DNA from 2 places in the Rhizobium cerradonense genome. Region 2 is predicted to be linked to the other one. Evidence: riboswitches for the same ligand, from Rfam matches in the RefSeq annotation. Region 2 holds a riboswitch; the other holds the start of a gene.
The links. A riboswitch is a leader RNA that binds a small molecule or an ion and turns the genes downstream of it on or off. The one in region 2 is predicted to bind FMN.

Region 1 (15,607 bases), on a different contig from region 2:
GTCGCGGGCCGATATGGTCGCACACGTGGCTTATGTCGGAGGAACAGCCGGCAACGAGACGATCAACGGATCCTCGGGCACCGACGAAATTCGAGCAGGCGCCGGTAACGATACGCTTGTCGGTGGCGCAGGAAACGACACCTACGTCTATTCGGCCGGAGACGGCAACGATATCATCGATGAGCAGACGTCAGGGACCGACAGCGACATCCTTCGACTCAACGATCTTTTGCGGAGTGACGTGCGGTTCGAGCGGACGGGATCGGCTGTCAACGATGTGATCATCCGCGCGCTTTCGACCGGAGAGACGATCATGCTCAAGAACCAATTCAACCTCGCAGGCGGCGTCGAATCGATCGTCTTCAAGGACGGTGAGGTTCTTGGGGGTGCTGCAGGTGCGCTCGACACGGCGTTCAAAGGTTTGGTTGTGATCTACGGGACGACAGGGAACGATACGCTCGCCGGCACTCCTGATGGCGACACCTTCATCGGTGGGGCCGGTGACGACCGCTATAACAGCGGTGCGGGCAGCGATGTCTATCTCTATGCCAAGGGCGAGGGCAGCGACTATATCGACGACCAGTCGAGTTCGACGGTCGATGTCGACGCCCTGCGCTTTAGTGACCTGAATGCCAGTGATGTCACATTCAGCCGGTTAGGGGTCCACACTCTGATCACAGTTAATGAGACAGGGGCGGTCATCACACTGGACGAGCAGCTTTCGTCGACGACCGCCAATTGGGGGGTGGAGCGCATCCAATTTGCCGACGGCACAGTATGGGACAGAACCCAGATCGAGGTAGCATCCTGGATCCGGGGTTCGGCTGGCAATGATACGCTGACTGGCACCGCGGGCAATGACACACTGGGCGGCGGTGCAGGCAACGACATCGTCAATGGTGCTGCCGGCAATGACACCCTCCATGGCGAGGTCGGCAATGATACGCTCAACGGCGGCGATGGAAACGATGCTCATTTCGGCGGTGACGGCGACGATCTTCTAATCGGTAATCTTGGCATCGACACATTTGACGGTGGTGAGGGCAATGATACGCTCGACTTCACCTATTACACGACCGCCAGCCACACGATCGATCTGGCTGCGGGTCTGGTGACCTTCTCGGACGCATCGCCTGCCGAGCAGATCCTGAACATCGAGAATGTGGTGGGCGGCGCCGGCGTAAATGATATCCGCGGGTCCGCGGCTGACAACAAGCTGGATGGCGGCGCCGGCAACGACGTGATCTCGGGCAATGACGGTAAAGATACCCTGATCGGCGGTGCTGGCAACGACACGCTGACAGGAGGATCGGGCGACGATGCCTTCGTCTTCAGGGTTGGCTTCGGTAAGGATACGATAACGGACTTCGTAGCGGGCGCGGCAAGCCACGACTCCATCGATGTCAGCACCAGCCTCTTTGCCGATTTCGCATCAGTGATGGCAGCCGCGACCCAGGTGGGTGCGGATACGCTGATTACCTATAATTCCAGCAATGTCATCACGCTGAAGAATGTTGCATTGACAAGCCTTCATCATGACGACTTCCACTTCACCACCGCCGCGTGATGAAAGGCATTCGTCTTGAGCAGTAATCGGGAACAACCGTCACAAGTCTTTCTTGTGGCGGTCCTTTCATCGCTTCGGCGGGCCTTCCTCGGTGTCGGCGTCACGAGCTGTGTCATCAATATTCTGGCGTTGACCGGTTCGTTCTTCATGCTGCAAGTCTACGACCGGGTCATTCCCGGTCGCAGCCTGCCGACGCTCGTCGGCCTCGGCATCATCGCAGCCACGCTGTTTATCTTTCAGGGCGTGCTGGAGTTGATCCGGTCGATGCTCCTGGTCAGGGTGGGAACGGCCATCGATGAGCGTTTCGGCGACCGCGTCTACGGTTCGCTCATCCTGTTACCATCGCGCATACAGATGCCGGGCGACGGGCTGCAATGCGTGCGCGATCTCGATACGATACGCGGCTTTCTATCGGGGCAGGGGCCAACGGCGCTTTTCGACATGCCGTGGATGCCGTTTTATCTTGGTCTTTGTTTCCTCTTCCACTTCTGGATAGGAGTGACGGCACTTGCAGGCGCCCTTTTGCTCATCGGTCTGACAGCGCTTACCGAAATCCGCTCACGCGCACCAGCAAAGGAGGCGGCAAGGCTCGCGGCCGAGCGTATCACCCTTGCCGAAGCTACCAAGCGCAATTCGGAAGCCGTGCTTGCCATGGGCTTTGGTCATTTCATCGGCGAGCAATGGGCCGGTCTCAACCGACGTTATCTCGCCAACCATGTTGCGGCGAGCACCGTTACCGGCGGGCTGGCGACGGCGTCAAAGATCCTGCGCATGATGCTGCAGTCGGGCGTTCTCGCCGTCGGTGCCTATCTGGTGATCAACCAGCAAGCGACAGGCGGGATCATGATCGCGAGTTCGATCCTCGCCAGCCGGGCGCTTGCGCCCGTGGAGCTTGCCATAGGTCAGTGGAAGGGTTTCGTCGCAGCAAGACAGAGTTGGGCGCGTCTGACCAAGCTGATGACGCTGATGGCATCGCAACAGCGCGAGATTGCCATGCCGGCGCCACGCGAAAGTCTTGCCGTCGAGAACCTGCATCTTGGGGCTCCTGGTGGTCGCAATCCGATCCTCAAAGGCGTCTCGTTCGGTGTCTCGGCAGGTGAAGCGGTCGGCGTGATCGGCCCGAGTGCGTCGGGAAAATCGACTCTCGCGCGCGCCATCACCGGCCTGTGGCTTCCGCTGAGTGGCGCTGTCAGGCTCGACAAAGCTCTACTTTCGCAATGGGAGCCGCGCGCCCTCGGCCGCCATCTCGGTTATCTGCCGCAGGATGTCTCGCTCTTCGACGGTTCAATCGCTCAAAACATTGCCCGCTTCGATCCGGCCGCCAATTCCGAGGCCGTCATCGCGGCCGCAAGGGCCGCCGGCGTCTATGACATGATCGTGCAGCTTTCCGACGGGTTCGATACGAGGGTTGGTGAACACGGATCGGTTCTCTCGGCCGGACAGCGGCAGCGCATCGCGCTTGCCCGAGCCCTTTACGGAGATCCGTTCCTAGTCGTGCTCGACGAACCGAACTCCAATCTCGACGCCGACGGCGAAGCGGCACTGACAAAGGCGATCTCTGGCATCCGTGCAAGGGGAGGGATTGCAATCATCATCGCCCATCGGCCGAGCGCGCTCGTTGCTGTCGATAAGGTCCTTGTCATGGGCAACGGCCAGATGCAGGCGTTCGGTCCAAAGGACGAGGTACTGAGCAAGACGACGGCAAGGCTGCCGAAAGCTGCCCCGCAGCCCGTGCGTCTCCTGGTCGGCGGGGAGGAGGCAGGTTCGTGACAGAGATCGGAGGGCCATCGGCGGAGCGCGCTATCAGTAAGCTGACAGTGGCAGCCCTCAGCGTCGTCGTGCTGCTTGGTGGTGTCATGGGAGGGCTTGCGGCAACCACGCATCTGTCGGGTGCCGTGATCGCCACCGGAACGGTGGTCGTCGACACATACGTGAAGCCAGTGCAGCATCAGAAGGGTGGGACTGTCGGCCAGATTTTCGTGAAAAACGGGGAGCTCGTGGAAGCCGGCCGGATCCTCATCCACCTGGATGATACGCAGACGCGCGCCAATCTCGCGATCGTGCGCAAGCGTCTGAACGAGCTTTCAGCCAGAACCGCGCGGCTGGAAGCCGAACGCGATGGAGTCGACGTTATCGAATTCTCCGAGGAGCTACTGAAAAAAGGCGACGATGCTGACGTCAGCCGCTCGATTGACGGGGAGAAGAGACTTTTCGCCGACCGCAGGTCCTCGCGCACGAGCAGGAAGGCGCAATTGCGAGAGCGCATCGAGCAGCTAAAACAGGAAGCCGAAGGTCTGGTCTCGCAGGAAACCGCCAAGCGGCAGGAGATCGCGTTGATCGAAAAGGAGCTGACAAGCCTGCAGCGCCTCTTCGACCAGGGGTTGGTTCCCGCAAATAGGGTCTATGCTCTCCAGCGGGAGGCGGCAAGCCTAACCGGCGAACTCGGCAGCCTCGTTGCCAACGAGGCGCAGACGAAGGGCAAGATCACCGAGACGGAGCTTCAGATCATCCAGATCGACGACGACCAGCGCAGCGAAGTCTCAGATCAGCTCCGCCAGGCAGAAAGCGATATCGGCGAATTTTCCGAGCGTCTGGTCGCCGCCGAGGATGAGCTGCAGCGCATCGATATCCGCGCGCCGCAGGGCGGCATCGTCCACCAGCTCGCCGTTCACGCACCCGGCGCCGTCATAGCGCCCGGAGAAGCGATCATGCAGATCGTCCCGGATCGCGATGCGCTGGTCGCCGAGGTCAAGCTTTCGCCGACCGACATCGATCAGGTCAGCATCGGCCAGGCCGTGCATCTTCGGTTTTCCGCTTTCAGCCAGCGTAACACGCCGGAACTTAATGGTATCGTCACAAGCGTAGCAGCTGACCTCACCGCCGATCCACGGTCGGGTCTCAGCTACTACGTCGTGCGTGCCAAAGTTTCTGACGGCGAATGGCAGAGGCTGGGCGAGGTAACACCACTGCCCGGCATGCCGGTCGAAGCCTTCGTCCAGACGGGGGAACGCACAGCTCTCGCCTATTTGACGAAGCCTTTCATGGATCAGGTCGCGCGTGCCTTCAGGGAGGAATGACCGGATCCTGACGGTTTACAGCGGCTGCGTCTCAGTCGAACGAGAATACGACGGTTCGTATCTCATCAAGGCGGCAGGTCTTTGTGGCATCGCTCATGCGGCGAACGATGCCAATCGGATCATAGAAATCGCTATATTTTCCCGGTAGCCATTTCCTTTGCCAGTTCGGCTATCACCGAGCGCAACCACCTGTGGGCTGGATCGTGGCGGTAGCGAACATGCCAAGCCATCTCGACCGGAAAAGTTCCGAGATCGACGGGCGTCGGAAGCACCTTTAGGCGCGGATCGCCTTCGAGGCTCTGGCAGACCAGCCTCGGCAGCGTCGCACAATAGTCCGTGACGGCAAGCATCGCGGGCACGGCAAGGAAGTGGGTGACGGAAACGGCGACCTCGCGCTTGAGGTTTTGTTGTCCCAATGCCTGGACGAGACCGACGCGTAGACGGCCCGGCGGGAGCACGTTTACATGCTTGAGGCTCTCATACTGCTCTCGGGAAATGCTGTCTCCGACGTCCGGATGACCCTTGCGCATCACGCAGGCAAGCCCATCGTCCAGATTTTCAGAAGTCTGTTGCAGCCGTCGACAACGTAGTGGGAATCGCACCAAATCACGACCGCTCGCGGATTTCTGAACCTTCGAGCCATTCAAGTGCTTGCAGCAGGGCCAGGACTTCCATCTGCCCGTTGCCCGGGGCCGCAACTCGCCCACAATTCGAGGTCACCTCAATTCCACCGCGATAAACCACGAATGCCCAGCCACCGGTTTTCGTGGTGGGCGAAAAGGAGCCATCGACGTAGACGTGGAGACTATCCAGGAGGGTCAAGCTTTATACCAGTTGTCGTCCAAGTTACTTCAGATTCCGGTGAGAGTACATCGATTGAGGAATTCGCTAAAGCTCACCAAGGGATCCATCCTCGCCAATGTCCAGCAATATTGGTCGCGCCAATTGTGACGGGGACTAAGCGACAGCTCAACTGGCTTCCACCGTCCGCGATGGCCGCTGTTTTAGTCTTTGAGAAGGAAGGGGGCGCCGGCGGGCGGCGTTGTTGCACGAGCGGTCGCTTGGACGCAGGAAGTTCCATCCACGAAGGAGCACGGGAGCCACGGCCGGGTGTCGCGAGCGCATCGTCGCAAATGGTAGGTTTCCTTATCGCGCTTCGAATAGCTCAGCACGTCATAGTATCTGCAAAGCGCGGATCTGCTGCTCTGCGAAGTACCGCGTGTTTCCAAGGTGAAGCCATTGAATCTTGTATAGAATTCGGTTGCGAAGCAAACTGAATTCCACTATCTTTTTCTGCGAGGCAGTACGCGCTGCCTTGGGGCTGCAAACCCCTGCTAGCGGTTGGTGTCGGCCGGTACGGCACCACACTCCTTGACCTTTGCGGTCGGGGAGCCTGTGGCGTATGTCCAGGTTCCTCGGAGCTAAAGGCCATAGGGCCGTCTAGCACGGTTTGCACTCCCCGATCAGTGGGTTGAGCGAGTTTTCAGCGGGGGCGTACCGCATGAAACTCTCCATTCGGGGTGTCGACCATGAATCGCCGTACAGCCGCCGCACAAATCCGATCGTCGAGACGTGGGCAAAGCAAGCAGCCGACCATTGAAAGCCAGTCAGCCCATCCCGTCGATCTGCATGTCGGACAGCAGATCCGTATCCGCCGCATACAATCGAATGTATCGCTCGGCGATCTTGGCGCCGGCATTGGCGTCAGTTTCCAGCAGGTGCAGAAATATGAAAACGGCAGGAACCGCGTCAGTGCATCCATGCTCTATGAGGTCGCCAAACGCCTGAGGGTACCCGTTGCGAAATTCTTTGAAGGCCTGCCCGATCCTGAAGGCACACAGGACCCGCAGATCGTGACCGAGGTCGATGACCGCATCGCCTATATCTCCACCGCGGAAGGCCGCCGTCTCATCGAGGACGTTTTGCTGCTTCCCCCGCGTGTCCGCAGCCGCGTCGTGGCGCTGGTCAGTTCCATTGCCGATGAAGAGATGGAAGAGAGGCCGGACACCGATCTATAGCGAAAGCAAAGGCGCGATTGTTGCGAGCGGATTGCACGAGCTCTTGTCTAGAAAGGTGCCTCCGCCAATCGCAGACACACAACAATCTTTTGCAACAGAACGCGCCATGTTGGCATCTAGTTTGAACGATTAGGCGGCCGACATTTCCGGTGTCGCCAGATCGCGCTGATCATTCAGGTAGGCGATCAGATCTTCAATCGTCACCAGGAGCAGGCCGTGCCGCTCGGCAAACTTCTCAAGATCGGGAAGGCGAGCCATGGTGCCGTCATCATTGGCGACTTCGCAAATCACGCCAGATCCGGAGCGCCCCGCAAGCTTTGCGAGATCGACGGCTGCCTCGGTATGGCCGGGACGTCCAAGCACGCCAGCCGGGTGAGCGCGCAGTGGAAAAATGTGCCCTGGGCGGGCAAAGTCGTCTGGCCGCGTGCCCTTGGTAACGAGGGCACGAACCGTCGCGGCGCGATCGGCTGCAGAAATCCCTGTCGTCGTTTCCGGAATGTAGTCGACGGACACCGTGAAGGCGGTCTTCAGAACCTCGGTATTGCGTGGAACCATCAGGGGAATGTCGAGCTCATCCAGCCTTTCACCTTCCACGGCCACACAGATCAGACCGCGCGCATGATTCATCATGAAGGTAATTGCCGCAGGCGTCACAGCATCGGACGCAATCACAAGGTCGCCCTCGTTTTCTCTATCCTGGTCATCAACAACAACAACGATCTCGCCGCGTGAAATCGCCGCGATTGCATCTTCGATTTTAGAAATTGCCATGCACTTTGCCTTTCAAGGGTTAGCTGCCTTCGCAGCATCCAAGACTTCTTTCGAAGTCACTGTTTATCCCTTGGGCGAACAAGCCTGCGGACGCGCAACAACACCGGTTGCGCTCGCACGGTTGCTCTCTTCCATCCGGACTTTAACCGTCGGCCCCGGCCTCTCACCGGGTCTGCTGACCCTCCGCGATTTGCAGAGGCGCTCGCGGGCTCCGAGTTTCCTCGATACCGCCGGTGGGGAGTTTCACCCCGCCCTGAGAACGCTGATAAGATAGGCGATCGATATGGCCTCCCGCAAGAGGGCAGTTTTCCTCTCACTGTCTTTTCTGCGACACAACCGGTGAACAGATTGTTTTCTCATGAACTCAGGACATGATGAGACCGCCGTCGACATTGATCGTCTGACCTGTGATGTAGGCCGCATCATCGCTCGCGAGGAAGGTGACGAGACCGGCGACGTCTTCGCCGGAACCGGCGCGCTTCATCGGAATGCCTGCGACCCACTCCTTCATCAGCTCGCCCGGACCGTAATTGCCAAGGAGCTTACCCCAGGCCTGATCATTATAGGCCCACATGTCCGTCTCGATGATGCCCGGGCAGAACGCATTGACGGTTATGTTTTCGGTGGCGACTTCCTTTGCGAGGCTCTGAGTGATCCCGACCACTCCCATCTTCGAGGCGGCATAGTGCGGCGTATAAATGAAGCCGTCTCGTGCCTGTCCCGATGCGGTATTGATGATGCGTCCGCCGCGGCCGTGTTTGCGCATGCGCAGGATCGCTTCCTGTGCGCACAGGAAAACACCCTTGGTGTTGACGGCCATGACCTTGTCCCACTCGCCTTCGGTCATGTCTTCAATCCGCGCGATTGTAATGACGCCGGCATTCTGGATCGAGACATCGACAGTACCGAAGGCATCTTCCGCAGCATCGTAAAGGGCCTTCACGCTTGCCTTATCCGTGACGTCGCCGACGAAGGAGATCGCTTTGCCGCCATTCTTCTTGATCTCTTCGGCGACGAAGTGCACCGACTCCTCATTGGCGGAAACGACGAGATTTGCGCCCTCTTTCGCAAAGCGCCGTGCGATGGCGGCGCCAATGCCCCGGCTGGCTCCAGTGATGACGACGGTCTTGTTTTCGAAGCGGTTCATTCGGATGTCTCCCGGTCCACCGCCGTGCTTCCTGGCAAACGGCGCTTAGCAAAATAAATCTTCAAGGCCGTCCCGTCGGCGGCCAACCATCGGGCTCGCATTCAGGGGACAGCACGCAGTATCGCTGCAAAATCCGATGCCTTCAGCGAGGCTCCCCCGATAAGCGCGCCGTCTACGAGGGCAATGGCAAATAGCGACGCCGCGTTCGATGGCTTCACGGAACCACCGTAAAGGAGCCGTATCTCGCTGCCCTCCGCGCCAAATCGCTTGATCAGGGCTCCGCGCAGGGCGGCGTGAACTTCGGCGATTTCGGCCTCCGTCGGAACGCGGCCGGTTCCAATCGCCCATACCGGCTCGTAGGCGATAACGGTGTTGGCAGCGCAAGCACTGTCCGGAACGGACGCCGAAAGCTGGCTTTCGACGACCGCAAGCGTCATGCCGCCGGTCCTCTCATCGTCGGTTTCGCCGACGCAGACGATGGCCGTCAGTCCGGCGCGGTAAGCCGCCGCCGCTTTTGCGGCGACGAGAGCGCTGGTCTCATCATGGTTTGCCCGACGCTCCGAATGGCCGAGGATCACACAGGTTGCTCCGAGATCGGCCAGCATGTTCGCGGAAACATCGCCCGTGTGGGCGCCCGACGGCGAGGCGTGACAATCCTGCCCGCCGATCCGCAATTTTGAGCCGCGCGCTATCGACGCGGCGCGGTCGATAAGGGTGGCGGGTGGGCAAATGATGGCTTCGGCCTTGGCGTCATCGGCGGCGGCCGCGATGGCGACAATCTCGTTTAGGTCCGAGAGCAGCCCGTTCATTTTCCAGTTTCCGGCGATCAACTTGTGCGGCATCGTCATCACCAGCAGCAGAAACCGCCATCGACCAGCAGGTCGACACCCGTGACAAAGCTTGACGCGTCCGAAAGCAGAAATACGGCGGGACCAACCATCTCATCGACCGTCGCCATGCGCTGCATCGGCGTCTGCTCTTCAAACAGCTTTGTCTGATGGACCATCTCCGGCCGGGTGTTCATCGGTGTCGCCGTATAGCCGGGGGAGATCGTGTTGACGCGAATTCCGCGGTCGACCCATTCCATTGCCAGGGACTTCGACATGTGGATGACGCCGGCCTTGGACGCGTTGTAATGGCATTGGTTCAGGCCGCGATTGACGATGACGCCCGACATGGACGCGATGTTCACGATCGATCCCTTGCCCCTCTTCAGCATCGAGCGCGCTTCGGCCTGGCAGGACAGAAAAACCCCCTTGAGGTTGATGTCCATCAGCGTCTGATATTGCTCCTCTTCCATCTCCTCGGCAGGATTGGCATTCGCGATGCCTGCGGCATTGAGGGCGAGGGAGAGGGGGCCAAGTTCGACATCCGCCCGTTCCACCGCTTCGGCAAGCGCTGCCTTGTTTGTCACATCCGCGGCAAGCTGGATCGAACGGCGTCCAGCCTTGCGAACGAATTCGGCGGTCTGCGACAGGCCATCGTCGTTGCGGCGGTCAAGCAATGCGACATCTGCGCCGCATTGAGCCAGACCGATCGCGATGCGCTGGCCGATACCGCTACCGGCGCCGGTCACAAAGGCAACCTGGCCGGAGAGGTCGAAAAGCTTGGGAGCATTCAGAGTGATGTCGGGCATCGCTCTTCCTTTCTTGATGTCATTTTAGATTGTAGCCAATTCCATGACGGAGACGTCGTTCGCCTGGTCGCGCTCCAGAATTCCCGCTTGTTTGCCTTGCGCAAGGACAAGGATGCGGTTTGATACACCGAGAACCTCTTCCAGATCAGAGCTGACCACGATGACGGCCACGCCCCTGTTCGCGAGGCCGACAATGATGTCGTAGATGCCGGCGCGAGCCCCGACATCGATGCCTCGGGTCGGTTCATCGAGCACGACCACTTTGGGATCGCGCATCAGCCATTTTGCGATGACGATCTTCTGCTGGTTGCCGCCGGAGAGATCGGAGGCCAGTTGATCAGCACGGCCCTTGATACCAAATGTCGAAATGGCTCTTTTTGCGAAATCCCGCTTCATCGAGGACGTAATCCAGCGGCTTTCGAACCGATCGAGGTTTGGGTAAACAATATTTTCCGCGATGCGGTGGTTGACGACCAATCCCTGAAGCTTGCGGTCTTCCGGCACCATAACGATGCCTCTCGCTACCGCGTCAGCCGGACTATGCAGTTTTAACGCTTCGCCATTGAGGCGCACAGCGCCGGACCTTACCGGATCTGCTCCGGAGATGGCCCGCACCAATTCGGTTCGCCCCGCGCCGACCAGGCCGGCTATACCCAGAATTTCTCCGGCCCTTACCTCGAAGCTAATATCGCGGAATGAATCGTCCACCGAGGTCAGAGCGTCGACCTGCAACACCGGACGATCCTGCGGCACCGGCAATGTCGGGAACATTCTATCGAGCGAACGGCCGACCATGCTTTCAACGATCGTGCGCACAGGGGTCGAGCTATCGGCAAATTCCTGAACACGTTCGCCGTCGCGAAGAACGACAATGCGGTCGGTGATCTGCTTGATCTCTTCCATCCGGTGCGAAATGTAGATGATCCCGACGCCTTCGGAGCGCAATTTCCTGACCTGCTCGAAGAGCGCCTCGGTTTCCGCACCGCCGAGTGCGGCCGTCGGTTCGTCGAGGATCAGCAGCTTCGCATCGAGCGCCAGGGCCTTGGCAATTTCAATGAGCTGTTGGTTGGCGGTCGACAGTCCCGCCACCTTGCGCGTCGCAGGAATATGCAGGTTCAGGCGCGAGAGCTGTTCTTGAGCGCGTTTGACCATTTGTGTCCGGTCGACGACGCCGTTCTTCATCGGCCAGCGACCGATGAAGACATTTTCGGCGATCGTCAGCTCGGGAAGCAGTTGAAGCTCCTGGTGGATCAGGACCACGCCCTTGTCGATCGCCTCTCTCGGATTGGCAGGGGCATAAGGCTGCCCCTGCCATGTCATGGTACCTTCGGAAGGCGTGCGTGATCCGGCGATGATGCCCGATAGGGTCGATTTGCCCGCGCCGTTTTCGCCGAGCAAGGCGACGACCTCGCCCGGGAAGACATCGAGACTGACGTTCTTCAGGACTTCCAGAGGGCCGTAGCGCTTGGAAATACCTCTGAGTGTGAGCACCGGATCAGTCATCGCACCGCTCCCTTGGTTATGCTTACGGATGGTTGGCGATAAAGCCGGCCACGTTATCCTTTGTGGTCAGGGTCGCATCCATAAGCTGGACCGGGGGCGCTTTCTCGCCGCCGACGATCTTTACAGCATTGGCAACGGCATCGCGGCCCATTTTCTGGGTCTGCTGCGTCGCGGTCACGTCGAAGACGCCGTTCTTCAAAGCTTCCAGAGCTGCGGTGTCGCCATCGAAGCCGCCGAGAGCAATCTTCTGCGAGGGGTTTGCGACCTTGATGGCCTGTGCCGCGCCGAGAGCGAGAGCGTCGGCCTGCGCGAAGACGATCGAAACGTCAGGATTTGCCTGAAGCATGTTCTGCATGATCTGGAAGCCTTCATCCTGGCTCCAGATGTTCGACCATTGCTCTGAAACGATCTTTACGCCCGGATTTGCCTTGACGGCATCCATGCAGCCCTTCGTGCGATCGACTTCCGGCGTCGTGCCCTTCTGGCCATGGATGATCACCATGTTGCCCTTACCGCCGGCCTTCTCGATGATGTACTTGCAGACGGCGTTTGCCGATGCAACGGAATCCGTGGCCAGGAAGGTGTCGCCAGGTGCACCGTCGGCGTTGCGGTCGACGTTGATGACCGGCACGTTCGACTGATGGGCGAGCTTCACCGGAATGGTTGCGGCGGCGGCACCGGCGGGAATGTAGATGAGCGCATCGATGTTCTGCGTGAGAAGATCCTGGACCTGGTTGACCTGCGTCGGACCGTCGCCCTTCGCGTCAACGGTGATGACTTCGATGCCGCGGGTCTTGGCTTCCGCTTCGACAGCCTGCTTGATCTGGTTGAAGAAGTTTGCCTGAAGGTTGGCGACCGCGAGGCCGAGTTTCTTGACTTCCTTGGCCTGAACCGAGCCCAGCGACAGTGCGAGTATGGCTGCCGTGGTCAAGAGAGTACGGGAAAGTTTCATGAGTTCCTCCTTTGGTTTCAATCCGCCCTTGGATACGTCCTCCGCCCTCGGGCTTTCACAATCCCCGTCCGTGCAGCGGAAGGGGAATTCTGGCTATCGGCCTTAGTGGCTCGTCTTATGCCTTCTTCCGGCGCAGCGTTTCAGCGCCGACCGCAAGAACGATGACGACGCCGATGATCACTTGTTGCAGGAATGGTGAGACGTTGAGCAGGTTCAGGCCGTTGCGCAAAACGCCGATGATGAGCACGCCGATCAGCGTTCCGCCGATGCCACCAGCACCGCCCGACAGAGACGTTCCTCCGATGACGACGGCCGCAATGGTGTCGAGCTCGTAGCCAAAGCCGCTTGAAGGTTGGACGGCATCCAGGCGCGCAGCAAGGACGATCCCGGCAACGCCCGCCAATATGGCGCACACGACGTAAACGCCGATCGTGACCACCGGCACATTGATGCCGGCCAGGCGGGCGACCTCGGGATTGCCACCGATTGCGTATAGCATGCGGCCTTCGGAGCGGTATTTGAGAAAGAGCCACGAGACGATGACGATCGCCAGCATCAGGAAGACGGTCGCGGTCAGGACGCCGAAGTGACGGTCGATCGCCAGCATCGTAAACCAGTCGGGAAAGCCGACAATCTGCTGGCCATCGGTAATCATATTGGCAATGCCACGGGCGACCGACATCATCGCAAGGGTGGCAATGAAGGCGGGCACACGGAAACTCGTGACCATCAAGCCGACAATTAGGCCGCTGAAAGCTGAAGCCAGGAGCGCCAAGGGGATTGCGACAGCCATCGGCAAGCCCGCAACATTGGCAACCCAGCCCATGACCATCATCGACAGCGCAAGGACCGAGCCGACGGAAAGATCAATGCCGCCGATCAGAATGACGAAGGTCATACCCACGGACATGACGCCGAGCACGGTGATTTGATCGAGGATGTTGAGCGCGTTGCGCACCGAAAGAAACCGGTCCGTCGCAACGCTCAGGAAAACGCAGAGTATCAGCAAGCCGATCAGCGGACCCGTGGCCCCGCTAAGCCATGCAAGTGAGGTTCGCGGCTGCTGGCTTTGCTCGTTAACGCCCAAGGCTGACATGGCTCCTCCACTCCCTATGCTTGCTCCAGGTGATTTTCCTTCAAGCTTGCATATTTATGCATTCATGTTGGAAAATTCATTATCAACTCATATTTGGCCTGTCAAGCACTGAAAAAGGCGCATAGCTTTCTGCCAAAGCGGCATGCAATCAATAAATGGGCTTGACTGAATGGTCTTTTGTGCAAAAATATCTGTGATTGAATATTTATGCAACGAGGGAGCATCATGCAAGTTAAGGAACTTGAGCGCGTCGCGCGTCAGATACGCCTGCGTGACCTGCAAGCGGTCTATGACGCAGGTGCGGGACATATTGGCGGTGAGATGTCGGCGATCGACATCCTGACGGCTCTCTATTTTCGCGTTCTGAAAATCTATCCCAGCGAACCGAAGCGGCCCGATCGTGATCGGTTCATTCTGTCAAAGGGCCACACGGCCTGCGCGCTGTACGTCACCTTGGCAAAGCGCGGGTTCATTTCGGAAGAGGAGATCTCAACGTTTTTGCAGCCGCATTCACGGCTCAACGGCCATCCCAATTGCAACAAGGTGCCGGGTGTCGAAACCAACACCGGTCCGTTGGGGCACGGATTGCCTGTGTCCGTCGGCATTGCCAAGGCCGGCAAGATGAATGGCGCCGGCTATCACACCTATGTCATGACCGGGGACGGCGAGATGCAAGAGGGATCGAACTGGGAGGCCATCATGGCGGCATCGCAGTTCAATCTGGACAATCTGACCCTGATCATCGATCACAATCGCTTCCAGCAAGGCGCGGCACTCGCCGATACCAATAATGTCGCCCCGCTCAGACCGAAACTCGAAGCATTCGGCTGGGAAGTCAGCGAAATCAACGGCAACGAAATGACGCAAATCGTTCCCGCATTGGAACATCGCGGCCCGCGTCCGCACTGCATCATCGCCCACACCAACAAGGGCCATGGCATCTCCTTCATGCAGGACCGGGTGGAGTGGCATCATAAGGTGCCGAACAAGGAACAATACGAACAAGCAGTCGCAGAACTGTCGGAGGCACTCTAATGGACGCGCCCAACTCGAACATCAATCTTCACGATTGCCGTGATGCTTTCGCTGCGACTTTGGAGGCGTTGGCGGGTAGCGAGCGGACGATCATTGCGGTCTGCAACGATTCCGTCGGCTCATCCAAGCTCGGCGGGTTCAAATCCAAATTCCCGGAACGACTGGTCAATGTCGGCATTGCCGAACAAAACATGGTCGGCGTTGGAGCAGGGCTGGCGAACGGTGGACAGATCCCATTCGTCTGTGGGGCCGCGTGCTTCCTGACCGGCCGTGCTCTGGAGCAGATCAAGGCCGATATTTCCTATTCGAATGCGAACGTCAAACTGATCGGCATTTCCTCCGGCATGGCCTATGGCGAACTCGGCCCGACGCATCATTCCATCGAGGATTTCGCTTGGACGCGTGTCCTGCCAAATCTTCCGGTTATTGCGCCATGCGACCGCATTGAAACGGCTGCTGCCGTAAAATGGGCGGCAAGCTATGCCGGACCCTGCTTCCTCCGCCTGTCGCGCGTCGGCGTTCCGGACCTGCTGCCTGACGATCATAAGTTCGAGCTCGGCAAAGCCAATGTGCTGCGCGAGGGCAGGGACGTGACGCTGATTGCCAACGGCACGCTGACGCATCGTATTGTCAAGGCGGCAGAGATACTCGCAACCCGGGGGATCGACGCCCGTGTTCTCAACATGGCAACCGTGCGGCCGATCGATGAGCAGGCCATCATCGCCGCCGCAAAGGAAACGGGCGCCATCGTGACGGCCGAGGAGCATTCGATCTATGGGGGTCTCGGCTCTGCGGTCGCCGAAGT
Region 2 (15,607 bases):
ACGGCGTCTTCGAGCGTGCGGCGCAGCTTGACATAAAGCGGGCCGGTGCCGCCGGCGAGCAGGCGTTCCGGCGAGAAGATATGGCTCAAATCCTCGGTCATGGCGTGCTCCCCATGTCTTTTTGCAGGAGCTTTGCCGCCAGTTCGACCGCGCCGCGCAATACGTCGCCTTTCGGTTCCGCGAGAAGCGCCTTGTGTCGCGAAGCGAGCCAGGGATGATATGCCTTCGAGAGACCGCCCAGTAGGCAGACCGCCGGGCATTCGGGCCAAAGCAGCGTGTCGAGGCTTTCGGCGATAGCGTTCACCGCTGTCTTGACGATGCCGACAGCGACCACATCGTCCCTTTCGGCATGTTCGAAGACCATCGGCGCGTAACGCGCAAAATCTTTCGGTTTGGAAGCATGGGCGAATTCGACGATGCGTTCGGGATCGCCGTCGAATTCAGCCATGATCTTTTCGGTGATTGGCGAGGGTGGCTGCACCTTGTCGTGCGCCAGAAGTGAGCGCTCCAGCAGATCGCGGCCGAGACGCGCACCACTTGCTTGGTCGCCAATGACAAAGCCCCAACCACCGATGCCCCAAATCTTGCCGTCGCGTCGAGCATTGTAGACGGAACCGGTGCCGAATGCGCCGATTATCCCATCGGCATCGCCGAGCGCACCCTGAAGCGCTATCGTCGCGTCGGTGACGACATGGCTGTTTGCAAAGGGCAGCGCTTTTTCGATGCGCTTGCCATAGTCACCGACGTTGGCGCCGGCCGTGCCGACAACGGCGGGCAGTGTATGGACCAACTCCGGATCGAGTCCGGCGTCGCTGAGGGCTTCTTGGGCGGATGCGACGATGTTGACCAAAGAGTTTTCGAGATCGGAAAGGATATTGGCTGCCCCCGCCTTGCCGTTACCAAGGACTTTACCCAGCCTGTCTGTCACAGCAGCGCGGCAGCTTGTTCCCCCGCCGTCGATACCGATCGCAAACTCCGTCATCACACCCTCCGGATAACCACCCGTTCCCCATTTTTCCTACAATACCAAAAAAATACCATTTACCAATAGGCAATGCGTCGCTTTTTGCGTTTCTGTATCATATTGAAAAATATCAATAAAATTTTTTATCTGTTTTTCCGACTCAGAAAAGTTAAATTTCGGCTGGACAATTGGTATTTTTTTGGCCTTAATTCTTCCAAGGGAACAGTTCGAACAGGCATCGGCAGAACCGGCAAGATAACAATAGCCGGAACGCCAAGCAGAAGGTGACGGACCTCTGCCGTTGTCAGGAGCCGCGTAGATCAAACAGGGTCTGCGCGACAGCATTCGTCATGAAATTCCCGTGTGTTGAGTTTCTGGTGTCCTTGTCCGGTCGTCCGGCGGGTCACGATTGATCGGGCCGATCAGGCACAGTGCCTTGCGCCCTTGTGCATTTGGGGCCGGCAATGTTGGCGGTCCTTGTGGAGCGTTGGCTGTTTCCTCGGATATGCCAACGGATTTTCAGATCGAGAACGGTGCCTTTTTCCGGGCGCTTAAACAGGAGAGGGAAATGAAAAACAATGTTCTGAAAGGCTTACTCCTCGCATCCAGCCTGCTGACCTCGGTCGGCTTCGCGCATGCGGCGGACGTGACGCTGACGGTTGAAAGCTGGCGCAACGACGACCTGCAGATTTGGCAGGAAAAGATCATCCCGGCATTCGAAGCCAAGAACCCTGGCATCAAGATCGTCTTCTCGCCGACGGCTCCGACCGAGTACAACGCATCGCTGAACGCCAAGCTTGAAGCTGGTTCCGCCGGCGACATCATCACTTGCCGTCCGTTCGACGCTTCGCTGGACCTCTTCAACAAGAAGCAGTTGTCCGACCTGACATCGCTGAAGGGTATGGATAACTTCTCGCCGGTCGCCAAGGCTGCCTGGACCACGGACGACGGCAAGTCGACCTTCTGCGTGCCGATGGCTTCGGTCATCCACGGCTTCATCTACAACAAGGATGCCTTCGACAAGCTCGGCCTCAAGGTTCCGGCGACTCGCGACGAATTCTTCGCAGTGCTGGACAAGCTCAAGGCCGACGGCACCTACATTCCGATGGCCATGGGCACAAAGGATCTGTGGGAAGCTGCAACCATGGGCTACCAGAACATCGGCCCGAACTACTGGAAGGGTGAAGACGGTCGCCTGGCTCTGATCTCTGGTAAGGAAAAACTGACGGATGCTCCGTGGGTCGATCCTTACAAGGAACTCGCCAAGTGGAAGCCTTACCTCGGCGACGGCTTCGAAGCCCAGAGCTATTCTGACAGCCAGAACCTCTTTACGCTCGGCAAGGCTGCCATCTACCCGGCCGGTTCGTGGGAAATCGCGCTGTTCAACACGCAGGCTCAGTTCAAGATGGGTGCCTTCCCGCCGCCGGTCGCAAAGGCTGGCGACACGGCTTACATCTCCGACCATCCGGATATCGGCGTCGGTCTGAATGCCAAGAGCAAGCATGCGGAAGAGGCCAAGAAGTTCCTGAGCTGGGTCGCCTCGGACGAGTTCGCCAACATCTACGCCAACGCGCTGCCGGGCTTCTTCAGCCTGAACTCGCATCCGGTGAAGATGACCGATCCGCTCGCTCAGGAATTCGTTTCCTGGCGTGACAATCACAAGTCGACGGTTCGTTCGACGTACCAGATCCTGTCGCGCGGCACGCCGAACCTGGAAAACGAAACCTGGACGGAATCCGCCAACGTGATCAACGGCACGGACGCGCCGGACGCTGCTGCCAAGAAGCTGCAAGCCGGCCTCGACAAGTGGTACAAGCCGGCCAAGTAAGCCTGCTTTGACGTAAGTCGGGTGAGGGGCCTCGTGCTCCTCACCTTGTTCTACCGCCGGTGCATGCGGATAGAAGGACAGAGGTCATCGGTTGCTGCTTTCCCGCTTTTGATGGGTAAGTGCATGACGCGCCTTCATTATCTTGTATGCCGATATGAGCCGCCGGACCCGCGGCTGTCGCGACACCACATCGAGCCGCGCCCGATATTGTTTCTCCATGTTTGGCCGGAGAGCCGGAACAGCGGGCGAATTGAACGTTTGCGCTGCCGTCCCGATGCGTAGCCAATAAAAGCAGGCAGAAAGCCATGAGCAAAGCCAGTATATCAGCCGCTTTTGATGCGGTCCCGATCAAGCGCCAGAAGCGTTGGCATATCTTCGTTTTCCTTCTTCCGGCCTTCATCGTCTACACGGCGGTGATGATCCTGCCTCTGATCGAGACATTGCGGCTGTCGCTGTACAACGTCGTCGACAACCAATCGACCTTCGTGGGTCTCAACAATTTCAAAGTGTTGTTCGGGGATGATCGCTGGTCGCATGATTTCTGGAATGCGCTGCGCAACAATTTGATCTTCTTTGCCATCCACATGTGCGTGCAGAACCCGATCGGTGTCGCGCTCGCGGCGCTGCTGTCGCTGCCGAAGCTGCGGTTCGTCGCCTTCTATCGCACCGCCATGTTTCTGCCGACGCTGCTTTCCTTCGTCATCGTCGGTTTCATCTGGAAGCTCATTCTGTCGCCGCTCTGGGGTGTGGCGCCCGATTTGATGGGCATGGTCGGCCTTAAGTCGTTCTTTGCTCCCTGGCTCGGCAAGCCGGGCACGGCTCTCGTCACCGTCGCGCTGATCTCGGTCTGGCAATATGTCGGCATCCCGATGATGCTGATCTATGCCGCGCTACTGAACATCCCTGAAGAGGTGATCGAGGCGGCCGAGTGCGATGGCATCACCGGTTGGAGCCAGTTCTGGAAGATCAAGCTGCCACTGGTGCTGCCGGCGATCGGCATTATCTCGATCCTGACCTTCGTCGGCAATTTCAACGCTTTCGACCTTGTCTACACCGTGCAGGGCGCGCTGGCGGGGCCGGATGGTTCCACCGATATTCTTGGCACGTTGCTCTACCGCGTCTTCTTCGGCTTCCAGCTACAGCTCGGCGACCGCTCGATGGGCGCGACCATCGCGACGGTAATGTTCCTGATCATTCTCGCCGGCGTCTCATTCTATCTTTTCATCGTCCAGCGGCGCATCCGCCGCTACCAGTTCTGAGGAGAGGCGACGATGTCCAAGGCACGCACTTCCCTTGTCCGCTCCGGCCTCGTGCATCTGGCGTTGATCGCCTACACGTTGCTTGCCATCTTTCCGGTGTTTCTGACCATCATCAATTCCTTCAAGGACCGCGCCTCGATCTTCCGCGCGCCCCTGAGCATCCCAACGCCATCCAGCTTTAGTCTGATCGGTTATCAGACCGTTCTAAAGCAGGGGGATTTCCTGACCTATTTCGAGAACAGCTTCATCGTGACGATCGTCTCGATCGTCTTGACCCTGCTGTTCGGCGCCATGGCCGCCTTCGCGCTGTCGGAATACCGCTTCCGCGGCAATACCATCATGGGGCTTTATCTCGCGATCGGCATCATGATCCCGATCCGCCTCGGCACGGTCGCCATCCTGCAGGGTATGGTCGCAGCCGGCTTGGTCAATACGCTGACTTCACTGATCCTCGTCTACACGGCGCAGGGCCTGCCGCTCGCTATCTTCATCCTGTCCGAATTCATGCGAACCGTCTCGGATGACTTGAAGAATGCGGGCCGCATCGATGGGCTCAGCGAATATGCGATCTTCTTCCGCCTTGTGCTGCCGCTGGTTCGTCCGGCCATGGCGACGGTCGCCGTCTTCACCATGATCCCGATCTGGAATGACCTGTGGTTCCCGCTGATCCTGGCGCCGAGCGAGGCGACCAAGACGGTGACGCTGGGCTCGCAGATCTTCATCGGCCAATTCGTTACCAACTGGAACGCGGTCCTGGCGGCGCTGACGCTCGCCATCCTGCCCATCCTCATCCTCTACGTCCTCTTCTCACGCCAACTCATTCGCGGCATTACATCCGGAGCAGTCAAGTGAGCTCATCTCATAAGCCGATCCGCGTGTTGGTCGCCGGCCTTGGCAATATGGGCCGCAGCCATGCGCTTGCCTACCACAACAATCCCGGTTTCGAGATTGTTGGCCTCGTCAATCGCTCGAAGCCGAAGCTGGCTGATGAGCTGCAGGGTTACACGATCCATCCGGATTTCGAGACGGCGCTGAAGGCGTTGAAGCCCGATCTTTGCTCGATCAATACCTATTCCGACAGCCACGCGGATTATGCCGTCATGGCTTTCGAGGCGGGCTGCGACGTATTCGTGGAAAAGCCGCTGGCGACGACCGTTGAGGATGCGGAGCGCGTTGTGGCCGCAGCCGAGAAAGCCGGCCGCAAGTTGGTGATCGGCTATATCCTGCGTCACCATCCGTCCTGGATGCGATTGATTGCCGAGGCGCGCAAGCTCGGCGGTCCTTATGTCTTCCGCATGAACCTGAACCAACAGTCGAGCGGACCGACCTGGGAGACGCATAAGGCGCTGATGCGCACCACGTCGCCGATCGTCGACTGCGGCGTGCATTATGTCGACGTCATGTGCCAGATCACGGACGCCAAGCCGGTCGAGGTGCGCGGCATGGGTCTGCGCATGTCGGACGAGATCGCGCCGGATATGTACAATTACGGCCATCTGCAGGTGATCTACGAAGACGGTTCGGTCGGTTGGTACGAGGCCGGCTGGGGGCCGATGATTTCCGAAACGGCTTTCTTCGTGAAGGATGTGATGTCGCCGAATGGCGCGGTCTCGATCGTCATGGACCCCAACGCCAAGTCGGACGACATCGACACGCACACCAAGACCTCCGTCATCCGGCTGCATACGGCCGAGACCGGTCCGAACGGCAAGTTCATCCGTCCCGATCAGGATCTGCGCATGGACGGAGAGCCGGGTCACCAGGAGCTGTGCGATCGCGAACAGGCCTTCATGCTGAAGGCCATCCGCGAGGATATCGACCTTAGCCGCCATATGGCCGACGCTGTTCAATCGCTACGCATCTGCCTCGCCGCCGACGAGAGCGTGCGCACCGGCAAGCCCGTTTATTTGTAAGGGATAAGAGACTGTGGGATCGCTTCAACTGAAATCCATTCGCAAGGCCTATGGTACGCATGATGTGCTGAAGGGCATCGACCTCGAGGTGAAGGATGGCGAGTTCGTCATTTTCGTCGGCCCTTCCGGTTGCGGTAAGTCGACTCTTCTGCGCAGCATCGCCGGCCTGGAGGACGTAACCTCGGGCGCGGTTTTGATCAATGGCAAGGATGTGACGGTTACGCCGCCCGCCAAGCGCGGCATTTCCATGGTGTTCCAGTCCTATGCGCTCTATCCGCATCTGACGGTGAAAGATAATATGGGCCTCGGCCTGAAGCAGGCTGGCACCGCCAAGGATGAGATCGAAGGTCGTGTGGAGAAGGCGTCGAGCATGCTTTCTCTCGCCCCCTATCTCGCCCGTCGTCCCGCCGAACTCTCCGGCGGCCAACGTCAGCGCGTCGCCATTGGCCGCGCCATCGTGCGCGAACCGGAGCTTTTTCTATTCGACGAGCCGCTGTCGAACCTCGATGCGGCATTGCGCGTTCAGACCCGGCTTGAAATCGCCCGCCTGCATCGCAGCCTGAAGGCAACGATGATCTATGTCACCCACGATCAGGTCGAAGCCATGACGCTGGCCGACAAGATCGTCGTGATGAACGCCGGCGCGATCGAGCAGATCGGTTCGCCGATGGAGCTCTATAACCGGCCCGCGAACATCTTCGTCGCCGGCTTCATCGGTTCGCCGCAGATGAACTTCATTCCGGCGGAGAAGCTCGAGCAGAGCGGTGCCAAGACCATCGGCATCCGTCCGGAGCATATCACTTTGTCGCGCGACCACGGCACCTGGGCCGCCAAGGTCATCCATGTCGAACATCTCGGCGCCGATACGATCATCTATCTCGAATCCGAGCAAACCGGCCTTCTGACCGCGCGCCTCTTCGGCGAACACAAATACGAGCCGGACGAAACGGTCTATGCGACGCCGGAGACCAGACATATGCATCGCTTCGACGCAAACGATCAGGCCATTCGCGCTTAGGCGTCGGCATTTGGCATATTGAAGAGGGCTCTGCTTTGGCAGGGCCTTCTTTTTATTTGTCCAGCGATTGGCCCTAAAGTGATCCAGTCGTCCGGACGAATTCATGTGCCTGTCACAGAGGTGCGCTATCACTCGCTCAGTCAACACCAACAGCGAGCGCATCATGACAAATGCAGCAACCACTTATGCAACTTGGCATACCGAACCGAATGGTGACATTGCGATGGCGGAATCGCACAGCCCCTATTGGCGGCATTTCATCGAGAGCGTGCCAGAGCGGGATTTTTCGTCGAAAACGGTGCTGGATTTTGGCTGCAATCGCGGCGGCTTTCTGCGGCTGCTTCATGCGATGCGGCCGTTCCGTCGCGGCGTCGGCATCGACATTGCTTCGGAATCGGTTGCGGCGGCTGTGGCGGCCAAGGGCAACATGCCGCTGCAGTTTCAAGTCACCACCGATCTTTCGCCTTTTGCCGATAGCTTCGATGTCGCATTCAGCTATGAGGTCGTTTACCTGCTGCCGGAGTTGAAGCGGCATGCCGAGCAGATGTTCGAGGTCATGCGCAATGGCGGTGTCTATTACGCCGTCACCGGTTGCCACAACGAAATGCCGCTTTGGCCGAAGTGGCGCGAATTGATCGGCGGCAACAGCAATGCGCCGGTGCAGGATCGCTCTCCGCAGGACTATATCGATGCCTTCGCAGCCGCCGGCTTCGATGTTTCCGTTCGGCGTTTCGGCTATAGCGGCTTCGTCAGCGGATCGAAGGATCGCAAATATTATCCGAGCATTCTCGACGCGCTGAGCTATCCTGCTGAATACAAGCTCCTGTTCCGGCTCGAAAAGCGCATCTGATATGGAAACGATCGATCGCAAGAGCGGCAGTGCTCTCTGGCATCAGATCGGCGAAATCCTGGCGGCGGATATCGCCACCGGGACCTTTGCTCCGGGCGCCAAATTGCCGACCGAACCTGAACTCATGCAACGTTTCGGTGTTAGCCGTTTCACTGTCCGCCAGGCGCTCGGCCATTTGGAGCAGCGGGGATTGGTGCGCGCGGAGCAGGGGCGAGGGACCTTCGTTCACAGAGGGGCTCTCGACTATAGGCTCTCGAAGAAGACGCGGTTCTCCCAGAATTTGATCGAGCAAGGTTTCGAGCCTGGCGGCGAATTATTGATCCACGAGGTCGTCCCGGCATCCGAGCTTGTCGCGGCGCGGCTGAGGCTTGCGCTTGGCGCGCCGGTCATCCATCGCCGCGGTGTCATGACGGCGGATGGAGTGCCCGTCGAACTTGGCGACACCTACTATCCGGCTGACCGATTTCCGGATTTCGACAAGGCGAGGCTGCAATATCAGACCATTACCGCAGCACTCGCGAGCTACGGCGTCCACGACTATGTGCGCCTATCGACCGAGATTGAGGCGCGCATGCCGAATGCCGAGGAGGCGCGGTTGTTGCGGCAGCCGAAGTCAACACCGGTATTGGTCGTTCTCAAAGTGGATGTCGATAACGATGGTGCGCCCATTACCTATTCCGAGACTTTATGGTCGGCGGAGCGGGTGACCTTCAACGTCGATTTGGGATGAACGGCCTATCGATGGGACAGAATATTCACGATCTTGCCGAAGGGATCGCGGACGTAGAAACGCCGGACTCACCAGGGTTCGTCGTTCAGATCGTAGACGATGTCGAGCTGCATCGACCGGGCGCGCTGATAGACCTGATCGACATCGTCGACCTCAATCGAAAGATCGGGCACGGTCGCGCCTGAGCCGCCTTCGCTGGCTATGCTGATCTGCGGCACAGTCTGCGCCTTCGAGGCAAAGGTGATGATCCAGCCGTGGTCCATAACGATATCCAAGCCGAGCAGGTCGCCATAGAAGGCGCGAGCGCTGGCGGGATCGGCCGCATGCAGATTGGGGACAATTCGCAGGACGGTCATGCGATGCTCCTTGCCGGAGGAATGGAGGCGGGCCTTTGCCGCCTCCACCATCTTAACTCAGACAGTCACCGATGGCAGCAGCTTGGCGCGTTCGCTGAGGATCTGCCGGCAGGCATTTGCCACTTCCTGACCCTTGATGACGAAATGCTGCTTGAAGAAATGAATATGCGCTTCCGTCTCCTGGAAATGATGCGGCGTCAGCACGGTCGAAAGAATCGGAACGCCGGTATCCAATTGCACGCGCATCATTGCATCGAGAACGGTGTCGGCAACGAAGTCGTGGCGATAGATGCCGCCGTCGACGACGAAAGCGGTCGCGATGATGGCGCTATAGCGGCCGTTGCGGGCGAGCGTCTGCGCATGCAACGGGATTTCCAGGGCGCCGGGTACATCGAAAATGTCGATGGGGGAGGCGCCTTCGGTCTTCTGCCATTCGGCGATGAAGGCATCGACGCACTGATCGACGATATCGGCATGCCAGCGTGCCCGGATCAACGCTATGCGGCCCGGCTGCGTAGAAATGGAAATGGTCATGAACTCTGCCTTTCAAGGGTTTAACTCAATATCCCTTGGGCGAACACGCAAGGCCGCAGAAGCCCCTTGCGCGAAGGAGCCGTCGACCCGGCTTGCTCTCTTCCATCCGGACTATACCGTCGGCTCCGGCCTCTCACCGGATCTGCTGACCCTTCCAGCGAACCGGAAGGCGCTCGCGGGCTCGGAGATCAGCCTCCATACCGCCGGTGGGGAATTGCACCCCGCCCTGAGAACGCCTGGACTATAATTGCGGTGCAACAGAAATCAAAGAAAAACGCCGGGCGATTTGCCCGGCGCGTGCGAAAAATCTGTCCAATTGCGCTGCTTATCAATCCTGGATGACCAGCAGATCGGAGGAGGCGAAGCGTAGCGTGACTTTCTCGCCGACGCTCGGAGGCATCATTCCGGGGCTGTTGAACATGTCGAAGGAAATGGTGTTGCCGCCGACATTCATGCGCGTGCGGATGACCGAACCCAGGAAGTGGGCCGAGGAGACTTCGCCGGTCAGAGCAGTGTCGCCCTTCGCCGATTCTGCCAGCGAGCCGGCTTCTGGGCGCAGCGCCAGCGATACGGTGTCGCCGGGCTTGTAGGCGGTGACCGACTGCTTCAGTGTCACACCCTGATCGCCGATCATGATGCGGTTGCTGTCCGGATCGACGACCTTGCCTTCGATGAGGTTCAGCGTGCCGACGAAGGAGGCGACGAAGCGGGTGGCCGGCGTGTTGTAGATTTCGAAGGGCGTGCCGATCTGGTCGGCGCGGCCGGCGTTCATGACGACGATGCGATCGGAGATCGACAGAGCTTCTTCCTGGTCATGCGTCACGAAAACGGTGGTGATGCCGAGCTGCTGCTGGATGGCGCGAATTTCTTCACGCAGCGATACGCGGATCTTGGCATCAAGCGCCGAGAGCGGTTCGTCGAGCAGGAGGACCTGCGGCTTCACGGCGATGGCGCGGGCGAGCGCCACGCGCTGCTGCTGGCCGCCGGACATTTGGAACGGATAACGACCGGCAAGATGATCAAGCTTGATCAGGCCGAGCATTTCCTTGACGCGCTTGTCGATGTCAGGCTTGGCAACGCCGGCGACCTTGAGGCCGAAGGCGACGTTGTCATGCACGGTCATGTTCGGAAACAGTGCGTAAGCCTGGAACACCATGCCGATGTTGCGCTGGTTCGGCTTCAGGGGACGCTGATCTTTGCCGTTGATCGTCAGCATGCCGGCGGTCGGCGTTTCGAAACCGGCGATCATGCGCAGAACGGTCGTCTTGCCGCAGCCGGACGGTCCGAGGAAGGAGACGAATTCTCCTTTCTCGATATGCATGGTGAAGTCATGAACGACCTTGGTTTCGCCGAAGGACTTCTTGATGTTGGTAAGTTCGAGAAAAGCCATGGTGTGAAGCCTCACGCCTTAATCGGAGCGGATCTGGAGAAACGGGAAACGAGCTGGAGAAGGCCCATGCTGAGCCAGGTCACAGCGAGTGCGATGATCGCCAGCGCCGAAGACTGATAGGCCTGATTGGCGCCGACGAGCTGCATATAGGGGCCGAAGGCCGGACGATTGAGCAGCGAAGCCATGGTGAATTCGCCCATGACGATCGCCAGCGTGATGAAGGCGCCAGACAGAACGCCGCTCATGACATTGGGAAAAATGCAGCGGAACATGATGGTGGTCCACTTCGCGCCGAGGCTTTCTGCGGCTTCCGTCAGGGTACCTACATCGATCGTGCGCATCGCCGTATCCACCGAACGATACATATAGGGGAGCGCCAAGACAATATAGGAGCAGACGAGCAGAAAGTTCGTCGATTGCTCGAAGCCCGTCAGCGGCAGGATCGACGATGAATTGTAGAGACGCAGGTAGCCGAAGACGATCACGATCGCAGGAATGACCAGCGGCATCAGCGTAATGAATTCGACGACCGGGCGTAACTGTGGCAAGCGAAGCCGCACCCAATAGGCCGTCGGGACAACGAGCAGCATGCCGACGACAATGGTCAGCGCGGCCATGAGCATGGAATAGCCGAACGCATAAAGGAAGTGCGCATCGGAAAAGACCGATGCATAGGCATCGAAACTATAGGCATCGCGGCGCATGCGCAGCGAGAATTCCAGCGTGCCGATAAGCGGAACGATGAAATAGAAGGCGCCGATGACGACCGCGATCCAGGCGAAGAATTTTTGCAGCTTCATTTCTGCCACCGTTCTGCGCGCATGCGCATGATGATGTAGATGACGTTGGAAATGCCGGTGATGACGATCATGCCGAGAGCCATCGCATAGCCGAGGTTGGCGTTATGCAGCACGTCGCCGCGGATCTGGGCATAGAGCTGGATCGGTATGATGTTCAGCGAGCTGCCAGTCAGGGCGATTGCGGTCGCAATGGCGCCGAAGGCATTGGCGAACAGCAGCAGCGTCGTGCCAAGCAGGCTCGGCCACAGGATGGGGAGTGCCACCATCAGCCAATACTGCCCATTGGTCGCCCCAAGGATCGAGGCCGCCTCGCGCCATTCCTTCTTCATACCGTCCAGGGCTGGCGTGATGATCAGAACCATCAGCGGAATCTGGAAGTACATGTAGGTGATCGTCAGGCCGACGAAGCTGTAGAGATTGAAGCCTGCATGAAAAATGTCGAAGCCAAGCCAGTTTTTCAGCAGCAGCGTGACGAGGCCCAGGCGACCGATCGTGGCGATGAATGCAAAAGCCAGAGGCACACCGGCGAAATTTGAAGCGACGCCGGAAAAAGTCAGGAAGGCATGGCGCACCCAGGCCGGAAGTCCACCCATGACCAGGGCCCAGGCCAGATAAAAGCCGATTAGTGCGCCGCCGAGCGCCGAGGCGACAGACACTCTGATGCTGATCCAGTACGAGTCCAAGATGGATTTTGTGAAAAGATCGCCGATGTTCTTCAACGTTAGGCTGCCGTCGGGCGTCAGAAACGCACCTGCGACCAGATAGATCGTTGGGAGTATGAGAAACAGAAGCGCGAAGATCAGGAAGGGCGCAATGCCCAGCCAATCGACAACCACGCGCTTATTGATCATGGGGGCGGTACTGATCGTTGATGTCGTGACGATGCTCATGATTGGCCCATTCCGCGGCGTCAAAAAAGGAAAACCTCCCCGCCGAAGCGGGGAGGTCATATTAGCTGAAATTACTGTACGTTCGAACCGACGACAGAATCCCACTTGGTAGTGATGGCGGTCTTGCCGGCAGCCTGTTCATCGAGCGTCGGGAAAACGGCCTTTTCATAGGCTGCTGCCGGCGGCAGCTTGTCGAGAAGTTCCTGCGGAACCTTCTTGTTCTTCGCCAGGTCGTTGAAGCGGATCGGGTGGCAATAGCCCTTCAGCCAGCCGATCTGGCCTTCGTCGGAATAGAGGAATTCCATCCAGAGCTTGGCAGCGTTCGGGTGCGGAGCGAAAGCCGAGATCGCCTGAACGTAAACGCCAGCGACAACGCCCGAAGCCGGAACTGTAACGTCAACCGGCGGGTTGCCGTTCAGGCTGTCGCGCCATGCGAGGCCGTTGTAGTCCCAGGCGACGACGATCGGGGTTGCGCCCTGAGCGAGCGAAGCGGACTTGCCGATGACCGGAACGAAGTTGCCAGCCTTGTTCAGCTTTGCGAAGTAGTCGAGACCAGCAGCGCCGACCTTGGCGGCATCCTTTTCGCCGGCAGCCAGGCCAGCGGCGTAAACGGCCTGTACGGCCTGGTTGGAGGTGCGCGGGTCGCCAGCGAGCGATACGGTGTTGGCGTATTCCGGCTTCTGCAGGTCAGCCCAGTCCTTCGGCGGGTTCTTCACGACGTCTTTGTTGGTGACGAAGGAGAGAACGCCGTAGTAGTCGCCATACCAGAAGCCGTCGGCATCCTTGGCGCTGTCCGGAATCGAGTCCCAGGTGGAGACCTTGTAAGGCTGCAGCAGGCCGTCCTTCTTGGCGGTCGGGCCGAAGGAGAGACCAACGTCGATTACGTCGGGAGCCTGCGGGCCGGTGTTGCCCTTGTTGGCGCGGATTGCTTCAACTTCATCGCCCGACCCGGCGTCCGGGTTCAGTTCGTTGACATCGATGCTGTACTTCGCCTTGAAAGCAGCGATGAGGTCGCCATAACCGCACCAGTTGTGGGGCAGGGCGATGGTGGTCAGCGTGCCTTCCTTCTTGGCGGCAGCGATAAGGTCTGCGCTCGGTTCAGCAGCAGCAATGGCGGTCGTGGCGACGAGCATTGCAGTGGAGAGCGTCAGAAGACGATGAATTTTCGAGGTCACTGGTATTCCTCCTTTTGGGTTTTCAGTGTCTGGCGTTGCTGTTAATGACGTTGCATGAAGGTTGTGTGACGGATTTCAATGGGTTGCGCTTCCTGAACATCGGAGATTTACTTTTATTCGCTAACGATGACAGGCCTGTCTTGCTAGCCGATCCTTAGGTTGTAACTTTATACTTTCCTCCCTGCTAACCTAGCTTGCGGAACAGCCTTGTTTGTTCGAACAGGCCTTCAAGCGTTTTCATGCGCTCACTCGTCTCGTCCCAGGTCGAGCTTTGTATGGCTTCGATCAGCGCTTCGACGATGAAAAGGGTGACGACGGAGGAATCCCAGGCCGAAGGCGCTTCGATCTGCACGCGGAATGTGTGCTTTGCATATTTGACGGCAGGGGTCGCCCATTGGTCGGTGAAGACGATGATCTCGGCTCCGCAACGCCGGGCGGCGGCGGCGAGGCTGACTATTTCCTGCTCGTAACGTCTGATATCGAAGATCACCAGCAGATCGCCGGGATTCATGTTCAAAACATATTGCGGCCAGGAACTGGAGTTGGAGGAGAGCAAGGTCGTGTTCGGGCGGATGACCTGCATATGGGTAAAGAAATATTCGGCAAGCGCGCCGGTGATGCGTCCACCGACGAAATAAAGCCCGCGTTTGTGCTCTGACAGCAGCGCAGCGACGTTATCGAAGGTGGCTGCATCGATATCCGTCAGGGTCTGGCGGAGATTGCCCATAATGGCGTCAGCAAAGCGGTTAAGGATGTGCGTGCCGGGAGCATTGGACGCCCAGCGGTCGTGTTTGGTGAGCGGATTCGAGATGGTCGCCTCGACTTCCTGATGGAGGCGGGACTGAAAGTCCGGGTAACCCTTGAAGCCGAGTTTCTGCACCATGCGCGCCACTGTCGGCGTGGAAACCCGCGCATTTTCGGCAACTGTCGTAATGCTGCCCAACCCCGAAACCGGGTAGTTGTCGAGCAGGCTCTTGGCGAGCTGCTTTTCGGCGCGCGTCAGCGCGTCGAATTGGGCATTGATTACGTCCGAAACTGTTTTCGACGCATTGCTCACTCTATTTTTGCTCCCCGGGACGGTCTTATGCCGGTCTCCTGGAAGGAATATAACTACGCTGTCACATTTCGAGTCAATGTCACAAATGAAGAAATAATTTCAGTTTCCAGTTGACAGTCGCCGAAACCTGAAGAATTCTTTTCTTATAAAGATTTTATTAAGAGGGTAGGGCGCCTTTGATGCATGCCGCGCAAGGCATTCTGACGGAAGCGGATGGCGATTGCGTCGCGGTCGAACGGCCGGACGGAAAAAGCGCGGTTTTCATCATCTGCGAACATGCTTCACGCACGTTGCCCAAATATTTCGGCGATCTGGGCCTTTCGACCGAAGCGCTGTCCAGCCACATCGCCTGGGATCCGGGTGCGCTAGCGGTCGCCACGAAGATGTCCGGCAGCCTCGATGCTACGCTGGTTTATCAACGCTTCTCGCGGCTGATTTACGACTGCAACCGTCCGCCCGAAAGCGCGGGCGCGATGCCGGAGGTTAGCGAGATCTACACGATCCCCGGTAACCAGGACCTGCAAACCTCCGACCGGCAAGCGCGCACGAACGCTCTTTATATACCGTTCCATGACCGCATTCGCGCGCTCCTGAAAGAGAGGGCGGCGAGGGAACAAAACACCGTGATCGTCACGGTTCACAGCTTCACGCCTGTTTACAATGGCAGGCAGCGGGCGGTGGAGCTCGGCATTCTGCACGATGAAGACCGCTGGCTGGCGGATCGCATGCTCGATGCTGCTGCAGAGGCGCCGCTCTACCGCACCGAGCGCAACGAGCCTTACGGGCCAGAAGATGGCGTCACCCATACGCTTAAACTGCATGGGCTCGCCAACGGTTTGCATA

Region 1: linked by a shared signal. The riboswitch ahead of ribB (3,4-dihydroxy-2-butanone-4-phosphate synthase) and the one ahead of PH547_RS03985 (6,7-dimethyl-8-ribityllumazine synthase) in region 2 are both predicted to bind FMN.

What each region holds. Positions count from the first base shown of each region.
Region 1 covers NZ_JAQJCK010000009.1:189,530-205,136, reverse strand. Annotated here, with positions in the region: gene PH547_RS21535 (calcium-binding protein) at 1-1,567, shown strand, start outside; gene PH547_RS21530 (type I secretion system permease/ATPase) at 1,622-3,337, shown strand; gene PH547_RS21525 (HlyD family type I secretion periplasmic adaptor subunit) at 3,334-4,644, shown strand; partial or broken gene PH547_RS21520 (LysR substrate-binding domain-containing protein) at 4,776-5,198, opposite strand; gene PH547_RS33845 (RNase H family protein) at 5,251-5,466, opposite strand; gene PH547_RS21515 (helix-turn-helix domain-containing protein) at 6,174-6,662, shown strand; gene ribB (3,4-dihydroxy-2-butanone-4-phosphate synthase) at 6,792-7,433, opposite strand; FMN riboswitch at 7,553-7,698, opposite strand; gene PH547_RS21505 (glucose 1-dehydrogenase) at 7,798-8,580, opposite strand; gene tpiA (triose-phosphate isomerase) at 8,682-9,422, opposite strand; gene PH547_RS21495 (SDR family oxidoreductase) at 9,428-10,216, opposite strand; gene PH547_RS21490 (sugar ABC transporter ATP-binding protein) at 10,241-11,719, opposite strand; gene PH547_RS21485 (sugar ABC transporter substrate-binding protein) at 11,742-12,671, opposite strand; gene PH547_RS21480 (ABC transporter permease) at 12,787-13,767, opposite strand; gene PH547_RS21475 (transketolase) at 13,993-14,802, shown strand; gene PH547_RS21470 (transketolase family protein) at 14,802-15,607, shown strand, end outside.
Region 2 covers NZ_JAQJCK010000001.1:816,881-832,487, reverse strand. Annotated here, with positions in the region: gene PH547_RS04040 (GntR family transcriptional regulator) at 1-101, opposite strand, end outside; gene PH547_RS04035 (glucosamine kinase nucleotide-binding domain-containing protein) at 98-982, opposite strand; gene PH547_RS04030 (hypothetical protein) at 1,019-1,309, opposite strand; gene PH547_RS04025 (ABC transporter substrate-binding protein) at 1,533-2,792, shown strand; gene PH547_RS04020 (carbohydrate ABC transporter permease) at 3,098-4,051, shown strand; gene PH547_RS04015 (carbohydrate ABC transporter permease) at 4,064-4,903, shown strand; gene PH547_RS04010 (Gfo/Idh/MocA family protein) at 4,900-5,964, shown strand; gene PH547_RS04005 (ABC transporter ATP-binding protein) at 5,978-6,982, shown strand; gene PH547_RS04000 (class I SAM-dependent methyltransferase) at 7,146-7,832, shown strand; gene phnF (phosphonate metabolism transcriptional regulator PhnF) at 7,834-8,562, shown strand; partial or broken gene PH547_RS03990 (VOC family protein) at 8,568-8,918, opposite strand; gene PH547_RS03985 (6,7-dimethyl-8-ribityllumazine synthase) at 8,976-9,452, opposite strand; FMN riboswitch at 9,543-9,690, opposite strand; gene PH547_RS03980 (ABC transporter ATP-binding protein) at 9,781-10,842, opposite strand; gene PH547_RS03975 (ABC transporter permease) at 10,854-11,642, opposite strand; gene PH547_RS03970 (ABC transporter permease) at 11,639-12,532, opposite strand; gene PH547_RS03965 (ABC transporter substrate-binding protein) at 12,604-13,707, opposite strand; gene PH547_RS03960 (MurR/RpiR family transcriptional regulator) at 13,892-14,764, opposite strand; gene PH547_RS03955 (N-formylglutamate amidohydrolase) at 14,944-15,607, shown strand, end outside.